4 regions of the Streptomyces sp. NBC_01224 genome follow, and region 3 is predicted to be linked to each of the others. Evidence: riboswitches for the same ligand, from Rfam matches in the RefSeq annotation. Region 3 holds a riboswitch; each other region holds the start of a gene.

Region 1 (4,188 bases), 1.1 Mb from region 3:
AGCTTACGAAGAGAAGTCATATCCAGATCAACGGATTCCGGCGAGTCCGCTATTCCGGCAGACCGGCAGCCCTGACGTCGGGGGGTGAGCGTCAGGACTGCCGGGGTTCAACGGCCTGTGAACCGGCTCGGATCACGAAGGCCGGGAGGCGGCCGGCGGATCAGGGATTGAGGCCCTTGTCGCGCAGCCAGGCCATCGGGTCGATGCCCGTACCGTCGGGGGTGTGGACCTCCAGGTGGAGGTGCGCGCCCGTGACATTGCCGGTCGCGCCGACCCGGCCGATGGTCTCACCGGTGGTGACCTTCTGGCCGACACTGACGCCGATCGAGGACTGGTGGCAGAACCACAGCTCCGTACCGTCGTCGAGCTCCAGCACCGTGCGGTAGCCGTACGAACCGGACCAGCCTGCCGACTTGATGGTGCCGCCGTGTACGGCCTTGATCGGGGTGCCGGTCGGCGCCGCGAAGTCGAGGCCGGTGTGGTAGCCGGAGGACCACATCGAGCCGGCCTGGCCGAAGGTCGAGGTGATCGTGTACGAGGAGGTCGGGATGGCGTAGCTGGCGGCGAGCTTGGCGAGCCGCAGGGCCTCGGCCTTCGCCTTGGCTTCCGCCTCCGCCTTCTTCTTCTCGGCGGCGGCCTTGGCCTCGGCCGCGTCCTGCTGCTTCTTGGCCTCGGCGGCGGCCTTCTCCGCGGCCGCCTTCTCCTGCGCCGCCTTGGCCTCGGCGTCGGCGGCGTCCTGCTGCTGCTCGGCCTGCTGGAGGATGCGGGCCCGGAGTGCCTCGCCCGCGTCCGTCGTGCCCTGCTCGGCCTCGGCGGCGGTGAGGCCGGCGGTGGTGAGCGGGGCGGCAGCGGCGGCGGCTTCGGCCTTGTCGGCCTCGGACTCACCGGAGAACAGGGAGCCCACGCCGGGAAGGGACTTGGCGTCGGGGAGGTTGTCCGAGATGGAGTCGGGAAGGGAGATGGAGACCGGCGGCTTGCTCTGCGCGGTGGCCATGCCGCCCGCGCCGACTGCCGCGATGACACCGACCCCGAGCACCGTGGAGCTACGGGCAAGTCCGTTGCGCTGCTTGGCGACGCGGTGCTTGCCGCGTACGGGGCGGACGGACTCCTCGGTGGGATTCCACTCGTCCCAGCTTCTGTCGGGCTCACTGTTGCCGTCGGCGCGGAATTCGCTGCCGAACTCACCGGCGAAGTCGCCGCCCGTCTCGGCGCCGAACGCCGTTCCCGTCCCAGCGGTTCCGTAGTCGGAGCCGAAATCGGATCCGAAGTCGGCGCCGAAGTCGGAACTGAACTCGGGGTTGAACCGAGAGGGGGCCTCGGGGGCAGGCTTGTTGGACGCCACGGGGGCGCACTCCTTTCCTTCCTTCTCGCCTACCGGGTTAGCTGACGGGTTCGGAGCAGGAAGGTCTCCTACGGGCCCCTCTGCCTCTCACGAGACACAGGTGTCCGATTCACCCCATGTAGGTGGTTCCCCGGTTCCCTTGCGGAATTCGGCGCTCGCGCACGGTGCCGCCACTGACGACGGCTGGGACGACCGCGCTGCGTTATCGAACGTTAATAGACACACGGGCCTGATTCCAAGCTGTTCCCACTGATCGTTCAGGTCTTTGGCCTGGACTTTACGGGACACAACCGGGTGGAATCGGACGAGTTGATCGCCCCTCAGTCATTACCCGGTTCCTGACGTTGCGTCAAATGTTATGCGGAGCGACGCCTTTCGGTTACGTACGGTGGCATCGCGCGCACAAGGCCGCGCCCCGGGCCGCGCCAAACACCCGACCCGCACGAGCCACCCGGCCCGCACGAGGCACCCGATTCACGCGAAGCACCCGCCCTACCCGTCACGCCGTTTCCAGGCCCACGATCTTCACGGTCCTGCGCCGGTCCGGCTGCCCCTCCGCGGGACGTACGACCGCGAGCAGCGCCATGTCGTCGGTCGTCTCACCGCCCGTGTGCAGCCGCACGTCATCGGTCAGCGCGGACAGCAGCTCCTCGGGCCCCGGAAAGATCCGCCCGCGCAACCGGGCCGCCGGGTCGTAGAAGACCCCATCGGCGTTCCGTGCCTCGGAGAGGCCGTCGGTGTAGAGGAGCAGGGTCGTCCCCGTCGGCAGATCCCACTCGTCCGCCCGGTCGGGCCACACCCCCAGGTCCATCCCGAGCGGTAGCGCGGGCACCGTGGACCCCAGCACCTCCACCGCCCCGTCCGGGTGCAGCAGGATCGGCTCGGGATGACCGCGGTTGACGATCCGCACCCGGGACACTCCGGACGGGATCTCGGCCAGTACGGCAGTGATGAAGCCCTCGACCGCGTCCAGCCCGCCCCGCGCCCCCTCCCGCGCCAGCGCCCGCTCCAGCCGCTGCGCCACGCCCTCCAGCGAGCGCTCCTGCTCGGCCGCCTCCCGGAACGCCCCGATGACCACCGCCACCGACTCCACGGCGTCGAGCCCCTTCCCCCGTACGTCCCCGACCACCAGGCGCACCCCCTGCGGGGTGTCCGCCACGGCGAACAGGTCGCCGCCGACGAACTCGTCCGCCTGCGCCGCCTCGTACCGCGCCGCCACATGCAGCCCGCCGATCCGGTCGGACGGCTTCGGCAGCACCGCCCGCATGGCGGTCTCCGCGATGACCCGCGCGGAGGCCAGTTGCTCATTGCCGCGCCGTACGACCGTGTTGATCACCACCGCGAGGACCGAGACGGTGGCCAGAGTGAGCAGCTCGATCAACGGCACGACCAACGGCAACGGGTTGCTGTACCACCGCAGCAAGGTGACGGCCACCATCGAGGCAATGCCGGTACCGATGGTGCTGCGCAGCGAGAAGAACGGCGCGGCGATCAGCGGCGCCGCCACGAACAGCGGAATGGCGGTGAAGACCGGCGGGGTGAGGAGATCGAACACCAGCCCACCGAGGATCATCAGGGCGGGCAGCATGCGGACGAACCGCCGGGAACGGGTGCCACCCTCGGCATGTCTGCCGCGCCGCTTCAGCCGCTTCCACACCTGTGGTCTCCTGCCCGGTACGCGCGCGGCTGCGGACGGTACCGCGCCCCACCCCCAGGCTCGCCGGAGCGGAGCCGTGCGGCGACTCCGCATCGACCAATGGGGGTACGTACGTGGTACAGCTCACACACCGCCCGGACCTGCTCCTTCATGGGCCCGCAGGCCGGTCGCGCCACGCCCCGGAACGCGACGCGGAAATGAATCAGGCCCGGCACGCTGCATGCGTGCCGGGCCTGATTCTTCAGTAGCGGGGACAGGATTTGAACCTGCGACCTCTGGGTTATGAGCCCAGCGAGCTACCGAGCTGCTCCACCCCGCGTCGGTAAACACAACTCTACGGCATGTCCGGCGCGCGAATGACCACTCGGCGAATCATGGCCACTCGGCGCCCGGCCCGTGTGCCCGGCGTGGTGACGCCGAGCAGCGTGGCCCCCGCCCCCTCAGTTCGTCTCGGTGATGCGAGGAGTGGCCTTCCCGTCGACCGCCGCGGGCTTCATCGGGTTCGCGCCGCGCTGCAGCGAGTGGAGGATCGCCAGCCCCTGGCTGACCACGCCCGCCGCCATCTCGTTGACACCATTGGTGCCGTTGAGAACGGTGAGGTCGGCCCCCGACATGCCACGGGCGGCCGCGTCGGCCAGGGCGGGCAGGTTCTCCACGATGCGGTTGGCCGCGATGAGCTCCTGGTTGCCGTCGCGCAGCGAGGTGGCGCGCACGCTGTTGGCGTCGGCCTGCGCCTGGGCGAGGGTCCGTTCGGTGTACGCGCTGCCATCGGCCTCGAACTTCACCCGGTCACGGGCCGCTTCCGCGAGAGTGCGCTGACGGTACGCCTCGGCATCCGCCGGACGCCGGACCTCCGCTTCGAGCCGTTGCGCGGCGAGTGCGGCCTGCCGCTCGGCCAGCGAGGTCTGCTCCTCGATGACCTCCTGCGAGGCCCTGGCCTGGGCGAGCGGTCCGGCCTGCGCGGCGCGGGCGTTGTACTGCTCGGTCTCGGCCAGGAAGCCGGCCCGCTTGATCGCGGTGTCACGTTCGTACTCCGCCTTGAGCGCGGCGGCCTGCTGCTCGCGCTGGCTGGCTTCCTGGTCGGCCTTGGCCTCGGCGATCCTGGCCTGGCTGGCGACCGCGGCGGCGTGCGGGGCGGCGAGGTTGTTGATGTAGCCGGTGGCGTCGTCGATCTCCTGGATCTGGAGGG
Region 2 (4,188 bases), 4.9 Mb from region 3:
CGTGGCGATGGCGAAGACATGGAGTGCCGGTGTCTTGGAGCCCATGTACTGAGGCCCGGACGGCAAGGTGATCGGCGCGAGTTGTCTGGACGGGTCGACGTCCACTCCGATTGTGTAGAGCTTTGCGGTGCGTGTGCTCTGTGCCCGGCCGCTGCCGTTGACCTTGCCTCCGTCGGCCGCGATCACCGTTCCCTTCGGGACGGTTGTGGCGCCCCAGTCGGGGACGGTGATCGGGAGTGCGCTGCTGGTTCCGTCGGCGTAGGCGACCGTGACGGTGCCGGTCAGGCCGGAAGCCGGGGCGTATGTGGCGGTCATGAGAAGGCCTACGCGGGACGCATGACCGGCCAGGGGGATGAGTTGGCCATGGGCGAGGGCGTTGTTCTCGGTTCCGACGAAGTCGGTCGGCAGGGTGAAGCGCGGCGCCCGGGGTTCGTCGAGGCCAGACGCGAACAGAGGGCACCCGCCTCCCCTCGGACGCCGACACAGGCGCGATCTGGCGGTTGAACCGCCCCGACGGCCGCGGATGAGCCCCAGCAGGCGAGCAGGGCACGACTTCGGCTCAGAGCCTGGTGCGCGCCCACCCCAAGCCCCGGATCACTAGGATCTCTTGCGTGACAAGAGCATTCAGCGGCTGGACAGAGCAAGCGTTCGAGCTGCTCCTGCAGTTGGAGGGCATGCCCTCGCAAGAAGCTCGCGAACAGCGCCGCAAGGAACGGGAGCGTCTCGTACGGCAGCCCATGATCGCGTTGCTGAACGATGTGGCCGACGCGGACCAGGCCTACGAAGACTTCTCCGTCTGGGGGTTCCGCAAGGATCCGTGGTGGTGGCAGCACCAAGTGGCGGTGATCCGGATCGCACGCAACGTCGAGATCGGGCTCCGCTTCGACCTCGACGGGCTCCGGATCAAGGGCGGCTGGACCTACCCGGACCCGGGGCAGGTCCCGTTGTTCCGTACGGCCGTTGCCGCGCAGGACAGCGGCCCCGATCTGGTGCGCGCCATCGAGGCGCTGGGGGCCCGGGGGTACGAGATCACCGGCGACACCATGAAGCGCATGCCACGTGGCCATGACGCCGGCCATCCCCGCGCCGACCTGCTCCGGTACCGCTCGGTCTCCGCTGCCCGTCCGCTCGGCGGGGACTGCGCGCAGCACACGCCGGCGTTGCTCGACGCCGTGCTCCGAGCGGCGGAGGAGTTGGAGCCCCTGCTCTCCTGGCTCGCCGGCCATGTGACGGTTCCCGGTTCCCGCCGGCACGCCGTCTAGCGTCGCCTCCGCATGCCGTCCCCGCGGTGAGCGACCGAAAGGCGGTCCGTGACCGGCGGGTGTGGTCCCTCCCGAGGGGCCTGTTCGGCCCCTCGCCACCCTTCGGTACTGAACCGCCATCGGCGCTGCTGTGCGTCAGTAGGCCCCGAACACGTTGTCGATGGAGCCGTACTTGTCGGCGGCGTAGTTGCACGCTGCGGTGATGTTGGCGATCGGGTCGTAGCTGTCCATCGACGTACCGGGCACGTGGTAGGCACGGAACGTGGGGTCGATGATCTGGAGGAGGCCCTTGGACGGCGTGCCCTTGGCGGCGTTCGAGTCCCAGTTGTTGATGGCCAGGGGGTTGCCGGACGACTCGCGCATGACGTTGCGGTGGATTCCGTCGTAGCTGCCGGGGATGCTGTGCTTGGCCATGACGGCCAGCGACTGCTTGATCCAGCCGTCCAGGTCGTTCGTGTACGTCGCAGCCTTCGCGGCCGGTGCGGCAGTGGCGGAAGTCTTGGACTCGGCCTGGGCACCGATTGTCAGCTTCATGCCCGGGCGAATCCCTGCGGGGTTGTCGCCGACGATCTCTCGATTGTCCTCGTACAGCTTCTGCCAGCCACCACTGAGTGAATGCTCCCGCGCGATCTTGGAAAGGGTATCGCCCGCGATCACGGAATAGATGGTGGGCGCATCCTTCTGCGCGGTCTTTTCCTTGACGGTGGCGACGGTCGACGCCGCAGCCTTTTCGGCGGTGGCGGACTGCACCGGCGCTGCCGAGGCGAAGCCGGCACCGACCAGCGGAAGCACGAGAGCGGCTCCGCCCGTGGTCGCGGCGATGAGACCACGGGTCAGCGAAGTGGACTTGCGACGACGGTGGATACCCGTTGCAGACATAGCGAATTCCTCTCCGTCGCCTACGAGGTGAGCTGTCGGGTTCGGACTGGAGATGTCCGGTCGCACGCGAATGCGGCTTCGCCCCGAGCCGTTCCGGATACCGGATCGGCGGCTTACCTGGGTCCCCCGCTCCTGCCGTCCATGAGTGGTCGGATTGCCGGACGGCGGCAGGATTCGGCGTTCCGTCCGGATTGACGGTGACCGTAGGCGAGAAACACCGAAGGGAACAAGCCCCTATTTTTGGATCACAATTCATTTGCAAGATCAAACCGCGGAATTGGCAGTAATCCACCTCACACCGCGAAGCCAAATTTCCTTGCACAGAAGGGAACCGGACAGCGCGCCACGGCGTCTTGAACTCTTAACGTGACTCACACCACGGGATCCACAAAAGGGGCAATTTGGTCAGCATTCAAGGGTCGCAATTCTCCCCAAATTCCTCTTTATTAACCAAGGGATCACTTCTAAGCAAATCGCCCATACTGGAACATTTACATGCGATCCGGATGTCTCTCGGGCCGATCGCATCCGCCGGGACTCCATGGCCTCCGGTCTCCTGGCGAAGCGGCCCGCGGGCCGCTCGTCGCACTCCCCCGCACGACATCGAGGCTTTGCCATTCGTCCTCCGGGTCGTTATCGTTTTCAACGGCTCTGTTGTCTCCGATAGAGGTGGACGTTGCGCATCTGAGGTTCGCGATCATCGCGCCGTACGGCTCCGGCCGTACGCCCGTCACGCAGTGGCAGTGTTCAGTCCTGCCCGTGACCCCGCGTGGATGCGACCTCGGTGCATGAGCCGTCCCTCGATCTTTCGGACCGCCGCACCTCCCTCCCGGTTCGGTCGCTGCGTGGTGCTCGCATACGAAGCCCCCGTTCACCGCGCTTGCGACTGCGAGGATCACCATGGCGACACCCACCGCCCCCAGCGCCTCTCTCACCTGCTCCGCCCTGTCCTTCCAGTGGCCGGACGGCACGACCGTCTTCGACGGGCTCTCCCTCAGCATCGGCCGCGGCCGCACCGGTCTCGTCGGGACCAACGGCGCGGGCAAGTCGACACTGCTGCGACTTCTGGCCGGCCAACTGCGCCCGTCCCAGGGCTCGGTGACCGTCGGCGGCAGCCTCGCCCACCTCCCTCAGAACATCACCCTCGACACGAGCCTGCGTGTGGACGAGGCCCTGGGCATCGCCGGACGGCGCAATGCGCTGCGCGCCATCGAAGCCGGGGATGTGGACGAGAAACACTTCGAGACGATCGGCGACGACTGGGACGTCGAGGAACGAGCCCTCGCGACACTGGGGTCACTCGGACTCGGCGATGTCGAACTGGACCGCACCGTAGGCCAGATGTCCGGCGGGGAGACCGTCCTGCTGCGCCTGGCCGCACTGCTGCTGGAGCATCCCGACGTTCTCCTGCTGGACGAACCGACCAACAACCTCGATGTGTTCGCTCGCCGCAGGCTCTACGAGGCCGTCGACTCCTGGCGCTCCGGTGTCCTCGTCGTGGTGAGCCACGATCTCGAACTGCTGGAGCGCGTGGACCGCATCGCCGAACTGCGCTCCGGATCCGTGAACTGGTACGGAGGCGGCTGGTCCGCCTACGAAGAAGCCCTGGCCACCGAACAGGAAGCCGCCGGGCGGATGTTGCGGGCCGCCGAGGCCGACGTACGCCGGCAGAAGCGCGAGCTGGAGGAGACCCATGTGAAGCTGGCGCGCCGCCAGCGGCACGGCAGGAAGATCGAGGCCGAGCGGCGGCTCCCGAAGATCCTCGCCGGCGCGCGGAAGCGGTCCGCACAGGAGTCGGCGGGCAAGCTTCGCGGCCTCCAGGAGGACCGGCTGAGTGAGGCGCGCGAGCGCCGCGAAGAGGCCGCGGACGCGATCCGTAACGACGCCGAGATCCGAGTCAGCCTTCCCCACACCGCCGTTCCCACCGGACGCACCGTGCTGAGCCTGCACGAACTGCGTCCCCGGTTCGGTCGGCTGTACGAGGGCAACCTCCATGTACACGGGCCCGAACGGATCGCGCTCGTCGGGCGCAACGGCGCCGGCAAGA
Region 3 (4,188 bases):
ACGGAAGGCAACCCCATGGGCTCCGCGAACGGCAGACACCGTCGCCCTCGTCAGGCACCCGCCATCGTCGTCGCCGCGGGCGTGACCGGATCGGCCATCGCCATCCCGCTGCTCGGTGCGGCCAGTGCGCACGCGGCCGACACCACGACCTGGGACCGGGTGGCCGAGTGCGAGAGCGGCGGCATGTGGAGCGCCGACCTCGGCAACGGCTTCTACGGCGGTCTGCAGTTCTCGCAGGAGACCTGGAAGGCGTACGGCGGCGACACGTACGCCCCGCGTGCCGACCTCGCCAGCCGCGCGCAGCAGATAGCCGTGGCGGAGAAGGTCCTGGACGACAAGGGTCCGCAGGCGTGGCCCAGCTGTGCGGTCATCTCCGGCCTCGCGGTGGACGGGACGCTGCCGGGTGTCGACCCGGGTTCCGCGCCCTCCTCCGAGCCGACGCAGAGCGCGGGGCGGGCTGACGGCGCGTCGGCGGCCCCGTCCGATGACGCCACGCCGTCGGACAGGGTCTCGGGCGGCAAGGGCGGCTCGAAGGGCTCGAACGGCGCCGGCAAGTCGGCCGGCAAGGCCAAGGCGTCTGCGAAGCCTTCGGCCAGTGCGTCGGCCACTTCGCCCTCCGGGATACCCGATTCATCCGGCTCATCCGATTCGTCCGGTGGCGTCGCCGGCAAGCACCGCGGCGCACCGGCCCCCGAAGGGAGCCGGGACGCGAACGGCGGTGACCGCGAGTCGGGCCGCCATGCCTCCCGCGGTGACGCCGACGCGCGCGACGCGGGCGCTTCGGCTGCCGACGGTACGTACACCGTGCACCCCGGCGACAACCTCTGGGCGATTGCTGACGCACAGAAGGTTCCCGGTGGCTGGCCCGCGCTCTATGAGGCCAACAAGGATGCCGTCGGCTCCGATCCGGACCTCATCCTCCCTGGCCAGAGCCTCGACCTCGACGTGAAGGCCGAGTGAGGGCAGTCTGAAAATCGGCTAAAAGAGCCCCAAAAACAGGGGTAGTTCAGAGGCCTATGTCCGCTTATGTGTAAGTGAGACATGGGTCTCTTTGCGTCAACTGGCGTGTCGCGCCCGGGTGACCCTTCCGCACCGCTCCCACCTGCGGAAACGACGGTTCCTCAGATGCAAGTAGGGGAAGATTGTCGGATGTGTCCGTCTTTGAATGTGAGGGTTGCGTATGTTTACGGTCGGAACCGCTCGCACCGCGGGCCCCGTCGACCGTCACGCCGAATCCTGCCGTCGGTCGAAGGGAACAGACGCGTAAAGCGCCGTAGGCAGGAGCGGGGGACCCAGGTAAGCGCCGGGCCCGATCGTCGAAAGACGCATCAGGACCGGCTTGGGGTGAAGTCGCGTGCTAGGACGTGCGACCGGGCAACTCACTTGGCCCGAACCCGACAGCTCACCTCGTAGGCGTCGGTGAGGAGAAGTTCCATGCTGTTTTCCAGCAAGGGCAAGCACCGCCGCCCGTCCAAGGCCGTCCGTATCGCCACGCTCGCCGGTGTCGCCGGTACCGCTGTCGCCGTACCGCTGATGGGCGCGACCGGCGCCTCCGCCGCCTCTGTCGCCACCTGGGACGCCGTCGCCCAGTGCGAGTCCGGTGGCAACTGGTCCATCAACACCGGCAACGGCTACTACGGCGGTCTGCAGTTCTCGCAGTCCAGCTGGGCCGCCGCCGGTGGTACGCAGTACGCCCCCCGTGCCGACCTGGCCACCAAGGCTCAGCAGATCGCCACCGCCGAGAAGCTCCTCGACATGCAGGGTCCGGGTGCCTGGGGCTGCGCCGGTGCCGGCAACCTGACCAACGACGGTGTCGACCCGGGCGTCGACACCGGCTCCTCCTCGAACTCCACCTCCAGCTCCAACGCCACCGAGCAGAAGAGCACTCCGGCCGCGCCGAAGCAGCAGGCCCAGCCGGAGAAGACCGCGCGTACCGAGGCCCCGGCCGCCTCCCGCTCGGACCGCTCCGTCGCCCCGCAGGCCGAGTCGAAGAAGACCGTCACCACCCCGACCGGCGAGAAGGTCAAGAAGGGCGACGGCGAGTACAAGGTCGCCTCCGGTGACTCCCTGAGCAAGATCGCCGCCGACCGCAAGGTCAAGGGCGGTTGGCAGCAGCTGTTCGAGCTGAACAAGGACATCGTCAAGGACGCCGACCTGATCTACCCGGGTCAGCAGCTCCACCTGACGAAGTAGTTCAGGCTCACTCCCCCCGAGCACCCCGGCCCGGCGCGCAATCCCCCGTATGCGCCGGGCCGGGGTTTCTGCGTGACGCGTCACCTCTGCCCGACGCCCCGGCTCCATGTGCGGCGCGTCGCTCCCTCTGTGCAGAGGGAGCGACGCCTGTCGCACAGGGGGCGCCGACTATGGGTGATCGTTCAACTGTTGTAGTTACTGATCAGTAAAATTCTGACCGTTTGCCCGGCAATGCGCGCTCTTGGGTCCTTTTTCGTCCCAGGGGACGGGCGGTCGTCCGACTGAGCGGGCCGGGCCGGTTAGGCTCTTGTCGCAAGGCCAAAGTGACCCTGCACAATCAGTGTCATATCCCAGAAGGAGATGCCTCGTGCCGTCCATCGACGTCGTCGTAGCCCGGGAAATCCTCGACTCCCGGGGGAACCCCACGGTCGAGGTCGAGGTTGGCCTCGACGACGGCAGCACGGGTCGTGCTGCCGTGCCGTCCGGCGCCTCCACCGGTGCGTTCGAGGCCATTGAGCTTCGCGACGGTGACCCCAACCGATACCAGGGCAAGGGCGTCGAGAAGGCCGTCCTCGCCGTGATCGAGCAGATCGGCCCGGAGCTCGTCGGCTACGACGCGACCGAGCAGCGGCTGATCGACCAGGCGATGTTCGATCTGGACGCCACCGAGAACAAGGGCTCGCTCGGCGCCAACGCCATCCTCGGCGTCTCGCTGGCCGTCGCCCACGCCGCCTCCGAGGCCTCGGACCTGCCGCTGTTCCGCTACCTCGGTGGCCCGAACGCGCACCTGCTGCCCGTCCCGATGATGAACATCCTCAACGGTGGGTCGCACGCCGACTCCAACGTGGACATCCAGGAGTTCATGATCGCCCCGATCGGTGCGGAGTCCTTCTCCGAGGCCCTGCGCTGGGGCGCCGAGGTCTACCACACGCTGAAGAAGGTCCTGAAGACCAAGGGTCTTTCGACCGGTCTCGGCGACGAGGGCGGCTTCGCGCCGAACCTGGAGTCGAACCGCGCCGCCCTCGACCTCATCCTCGAGGCCATCAAGGAAGCCGGCTACGCCCCGGGCAAGGACATCGCGCTCGCGCTCGACGTCGCCGCGTCCGAGTTCTACAAGGACGGCAAGTACGAGTTCGAGGGCAAGTCCCGCTCGGCCGCCGAGATGACCGAGTACTACGAGGAGCTCGTCTCCGCGTATCCGCTGGTCTCCATCGAGGACCCGCTGTACGAGGACGACTGGGCCGGCTGGAACGTCATCACCGAGAAGCTCGGCGCCAAGGTGCAGATCGTCGGCGACGACCTGTTCGTCACCAACCCGGAGCGTCTGGCCCGCGGCATCGAGGAGGGCTCCGCCAACGCCCTGCTCGTCAAGGTCAACCAGATCGGTTCGCTGACCGAGACCCTGGACGCCGTCGAGCTGGCCCAGCGCAACGGCTTCAAGTGCATGATGTCCCACCGCTCCGGCGAGACCGAGGACGTCACCATCGCCGACCTCGCCGTCGCGGTGAACTGCGGTCAGATCAAGACCGGCGCCCCGGCCCGCTCGGACCGCGTCGCCAAGTACAACCAGCTGCTGCGCATCGAGGAGATCCTCGACGACGCCGCGGTGTACGCGGGCCGCTCGGCGTTCCCGCGTTTCAAGGGCTGAGCACCGGCCCTTCGAGGGCCGAAGGCCCCGGCCTCCGTCCGTCCCCGCACTCGGTCCCGTACCGTGTGCGGGGACGGACGTGCGTAATGGGGAGGCGGACACATGGCCGCGAAGGACCGGGACCGGTTCTCCACCGCGACCCGGCTGCGGCTGCTCGGCGAGCAGACCGCCGCCCGCGTCTACCGGTCGCAGAGCCGCCGTCAGGCCCGCCGCTCCCGGCTCACCGGCCGGGCGGCCTTCCTCGCCCTCGTCGTCTGCTCCCTGGTGGTCGCGCTCGCGTACCCGATGCGGCAGTACGTGTCGCAGCGGGACGAGATCGCCGACCAGGAGCGTATGGCGCAGGAGGC
Region 4 (4,188 bases), 3.1 Mb from region 3:
GAAATGGAACGTGCGCAGGCCCAGTTGGAGCGCGAGTGGTTGGACCGGCTTGGTACGGTCGCGGGCCGCGCCGACGAACTCTGCCGGTTCGCCGTGCTGTTCGGCGACCCGCAGCTCGCCCTGACCGCCGTACAGCGGGTACTCGATGTCACCGCGGCAGAGGTCCAGGCGGCCGCCAAGGCCCAGCTGCGCCCCGACAACCGGGCGGTGCTGGTCTACGAGCCGGTCGAATCGGCCGAGCCCGCAGACGCAGCGGACACCGAGACCGGCGCCGACGGCGCCGACGACACCGACGCGCACGAAGGAGCGGACAAGTGACCGACGCTGCCGCGACTGGAGTTTCGATGCAGTACCACCCGCAGCCGGCCCCCGGCCTTGCCCGCCCCTGGGCCTTCCCCGCGCCGGAGCGCGGCGCCCTGCCCAACGGCCTCACGGTGCTGCGCTGCCACCGCCCCGGCCAGCAGGTCGTGGCGGTCGAGATCTTCCTCGACGCCCCGCTGGACGCCGAGCCCGAGGGCCTCGACGGCGTGGCCACGATCATGTCGCGGGCGCTGTCCGAGGGCACCGACAAGCACACCGCCGAGGAGTTCGCCGCCGAGCTGGAGCGCTGCGGCGCCACCCTCGACGCGCACGCAGATCACCCCGGCGTCAGGGTCTCCCTGGAGGTCCCGGCCTCCCGGCTGGCCAAGGCGCTCGCGCTGGTCGCCGAGGCGTTGCGGGCGCCCGCCTTCGCCGACAGCGAGATCGAACGGCTGGTACGCAACCGGCTCGACGAGATCCCGCACGAGCAGGCCAACCCGGCCCGGCGTGCCGCCAAGCAGCTCTCCAAGGAGCTCTTCCCGGCCGCGGCGCGGATGTCGCGCCCGCGCCAGGGCAGCGAGGAGACGGTGGAGCGGATCGACTCGGCGGCTGTGCGTGCCTTCTTCGACGCCCACGTCCGGCCGTCCACGGCGACCGCCGTGGTCGTCGGTGACCTCACCGGCATCGACCTGGACGCCCTGCTCGCCGACACCCTCGGCGACTGGGCGGGAGACACCGCGGAGCCTCGGCCCGCCCCGCCGATCACCGCCGACGACACCGGCCGAGTGGTGATCGTCGACCGTCCGGGCGCGGTGCAGACGCAGCTGCTGATCGGCCGGATCGGCGCCGACCGGCACGACAGCGTGTGGCCGGCCCAGGTGCTGGGCACGTACTGCCTGGGCGGCACGCTCACCTCCCGGCTGGACCGTGTGCTGCGCGAGGAGAAGGGCTACACCTACGGCGTACGGGCCTTCGCCCAGGTGCTGCGGTCGTCGGCCCCGGATTCCGCCTCGGGGGCGACCGGTGCCGCGATGCTCGCCATCAGCGGATCGGTGGACACGGAGTCCACGGGACCGGCGCTGAAGGACCTGTGGACGGTCCTGCGGACCCTGGCGGCCGAGGGGCTGACCGATGAAGAGCGTGAGACGGCCGTGCAGAACCTCGTGGGTGTCGCACCGCTGAAGTTCGAGACGGCGGCCTCGGTCGCGGGCACCCTCGCCGACCAGGTCGAGCAGCACCTCCCGGACGACTACCAGGCACAGTTGTACGCCCGGCTCGCGGAGACCGGCACGGTCGAGGCGACCGCTGCGGTGGTCAACGCCTTCCCGGGTGACCGGCTGGTCACGATCCTCGTCGGTGACGCGTCACAGATCGAGGAGCCGGTCCGGGCCCTGGGCATCGGAGAGGTGTCGGTGGTCGCCGGCTGACGGGCATACCCGTCGTGGACACCGGACGACCGGCCGGGCCGAGGCGGGCGACCCCCGCCCGCCCGGCCCGTTGCGTGTGACAGTCCACCGGTCGACTTTCACGTTCGACCGAAGCACCGAAGGCAACGGCCGGTCCACTGACCTGTCATATGTCCGCACATCGGGACAGAAGGAAGACCCGTGTGAGCGAAATCTCGCCGAGGTCTTCCTTTTTCTCCGTTTTGGTGGGGAGGTTGCCTGTCTGCCCTGTGGGATGCGCTACAAAACGGCCTGTCCGTTTGGTGAATGTAAATGACCCCGCTTAGCGTCGGCTGGGCTGTCCGTCACTCGTATGCCGCATCCGTGACATACCGGGCAGTCATCGCCGAGTCCCCGTCAGGCGCGAGCCTGGGGAGCCGGGGACCCATGCAGTCCCTGGGGTGAATCGGATGCCTGAGCCCGGATGAGGCCGGGGCGTCCGTAGGAGACCTTCCTGCTCCGAACCCGTCAGCTAACCCGGTAGGCGAGAAGGAAGGAAAGGATCAGCCACTCCATGGCGTTCACCCGTGCCACCGGGAAGCATCGTGCCCCGAGCCGACTGACGCGCAGCAGCGCGAAGATCGCCGGCGTCGCCGCTCTGGCCACCACCGGCGTCATAGGCGGCATGGCCTCTCCGGCCCTCGCCGCGGACTCCTCCGTCAGCGAGACCGGTCTGAACCAGGTCATCGCCATTGAGGGCACCCTCGCCGACCAGATCGACGCCCAGGCCGACGCGCAGAAGCGCCAGGCCGATGTCGCGGCGAAGGCGAAGGCGGAGGCGGAGGCGCAGCGAAAGGCCGAGGCCAAGAAGAAGGCCGAGGCGAAGGCCAAGGCCGACGCGAAGCGCGCGGCCGAGGCACGCGCCGAGAAGGCCCGCGCCGCCCGGTCCGCCGAGCGCACCCGCCTGGGTTACTTCCAGCTCCCGGTCGCCGGTTCGTACGTCACCACCGGCTACAAGTCCAGCGGCTCGCTCTGGTCCTCCGGCAGCCACTCGGGCATCGACTTCCACGCCGCGTCCGGCAGCTCCGTCGTCGCCGTCGGAGCCGGTACGGTCGTCGAGGCCGGCTGGGGAGGCGCGTACGGCAACAACATCGTGCTCCGGATGACGGACGGCACGTACACGCAGTACGGCCACCTCTCCTCGATCGGCGTCTCCGTCGGCCAGAGCGTCGGCGCGGGCCAGCAGATCGGCCTCTCCGGCTCGACCGGCAACTCCACCGGTCCGCACCTTCACTTCGAGGCCAGGACCACGCCGTCGTACGGCTCCGACATGGACCCCGTCGCGTACCTGCGCGCCCACGGCGTCAACGTCTGACCGACGCTCCACCCGCAGCACCCCTTCGAAGGCCCCGGCAGCGCGCCGGGGCCTTCGCCGTGCCTGGCCTCCGCGCCCGCCCGCAGTACCTGCTCCCCGAACCGTCCTGTGACCAAAAGATATTCATGAATTTCCACCCGGCATCGGAAATGCGGCCGCATTGCAATAGAGTCGCAGAACAGGCGTCGGTCGGCCGTGTTTCACGGGGATTAAGGCGGAGGTTCGGACATGCGCATTCCGGCACATTCGGTATGCACGGCAATCCGTGACGACATCGTCTCCGGTTTTTTCGAACGCGGAAGCCGGCTCACCGAGGAGTTGCTGGCGCGCCGTTACGGAGTCTCCCGTGTTCCGGTACGGGAGGCGCTGCGCACCCTGGAGTCCGAGGGCTTCGTGGTAACCCGCCGGCACGCGGGCGCCTGCGTCGCCGAGCCGACCGAGCAGGAGGCCGTCGACCTCCTGGAGGTCCGGATGCTGCTGGAGCCGCTGGGTGCCGCGCGCGCCGCGCAGCGCCGCACCGAGGCGCATCTCAAGGTATTGCGCGGTCTGGTCAGGCTCGGTCAGGAGCGGGCCCGGCGGGGCGAGGGGGAGGACCTGCGCTCACTGGGCGGCTGGTTCCACGAGACGTTGGCGCAGGCCTCCGGCAGTCCCGGCCTGATCGCGCTGCTCACCCAGCTCCGCCACAAGATCGCCTGGATGTACACGGTCGAGCAGCCGGCCCGCCCGGTGGAATCCTGGGCCGAGCGCGGGGCCATTGTGGACGCGGTGGCGAGGCGTGACGCGGAACGGGCCAGGGTGCTGGCCACCCAGCACGCCGAACGGGCCGCGGCCGCGCACCGGCTGCGCCGCGCCGACCGGCCGGGCCGTCGGCCCGATGCCCTGCGCGCCGACCGGGTGAGGGCTTCGCAACACTCCGTAAACACCATGGGTGTTCGGAATTAACAATTACGCCGTATACAAAGAGTAGTAATTCTTCGAGGGCTTTCTTTGGGTTGCCTGAATTTGCTCCGATCGTCCGTCCCGGGTCAGGGAAGTGAAAAAGCCGCGGCCCTCAATAAGGGTGCCGCGGCTCTCTTGCGGAGAATGGTTCAGACGGTCTCCGGAAGCTCGTCGAGCCCTTCGGCGACC

What was found. A riboswitch is a leader RNA that binds a small molecule or an ion and turns the genes downstream of it on or off. The one in region 3 is predicted to bind cyclic di-AMP.
Region 1: another riboswitch for cyclic di-AMP. It lies ahead of OG609_RS19315 (M23 family metallopeptidase); the one in region 3 lies ahead of OG609_RS24570 (transglycosylase family protein).
Region 2: another riboswitch for cyclic di-AMP. It lies ahead of OG609_RS02370 (transglycosylase SLT domain-containing protein); the one in region 3 lies ahead of OG609_RS24570 (transglycosylase family protein).
Region 4: another riboswitch for cyclic di-AMP. It lies ahead of OG609_RS09950 (M23 family metallopeptidase); the one in region 3 lies ahead of OG609_RS24570 (transglycosylase family protein).

The regions. Positions count from the first base shown of each region.
Region 1 covers NZ_CP108529.1:4,368,355-4,372,542, forward strand. Annotated here, with positions in the region: gene OG609_RS19310 (aldo/keto reductase) at 1-20, opposite strand, end outside; gene OG609_RS19315 (M23 family metallopeptidase) at 161-1,342, opposite strand; cyclic di-AMP (ydaO/yuaA leader) riboswitch at 1,354-1,506, opposite strand; gene OG609_RS19320 (PP2C family protein-serine/threonine phosphatase) at 1,842-2,930, opposite strand; tRNA gene OG609_RS19325 (tRNA-Met) at 3,245-3,318, opposite strand; gene OG609_RS19330 (SPFH domain-containing protein) at 3,440-4,188, opposite strand, start outside.
Region 2 covers NZ_CP108529.1:550,535-554,722, forward strand. Annotated here, with positions in the region: gene OG609_RS02360 (hypothetical protein) at 1-315, opposite strand, end outside; gene OG609_RS02365 (DUF2461 family protein) at 612-1,262, shown strand; gene OG609_RS02370 (transglycosylase SLT domain-containing protein) at 1,398-2,141, opposite strand; cyclic di-AMP (ydaO/yuaA leader) riboswitch at 2,146-2,331, opposite strand; gene OG609_RS02375 (ABC-F family ATP-binding cassette domain-containing protein) at 3,042-4,188, shown strand, end outside.
Region 3 covers NZ_CP108529.1:5,469,249-5,473,436, forward strand. Annotated here, with positions in the region: gene OG609_RS24565 (transglycosylase family protein) at 16-960, shown strand; cyclic di-AMP (ydaO/yuaA leader) riboswitch at 1,260-1,431, shown strand; gene OG609_RS24570 (transglycosylase family protein) at 1,435-2,193, shown strand; gene eno (phosphopyruvate hydratase) at 2,561-3,841, shown strand; gene OG609_RS24580 (FtsB family cell division protein) at 3,944-4,188, shown strand, end outside.
Region 4 covers NZ_CP108529.1:2,359,999-2,364,186, reverse strand. Annotated here, with positions in the region: gene OG609_RS09960 (M16 family metallopeptidase) at 1-318, shown strand, start outside; gene OG609_RS09955 (M16 family metallopeptidase) at 345-1,727, shown strand; cyclic di-AMP (ydaO/yuaA leader) riboswitch at 2,080-2,246, shown strand; gene OG609_RS09950 (M23 family metallopeptidase) at 2,260-3,060, shown strand; gene OG609_RS09945 (GntR family transcriptional regulator) at 3,289-4,002, shown strand; gene OG609_RS09940 (HPr family phosphocarrier protein) at 4,149-4,188, opposite strand, start outside.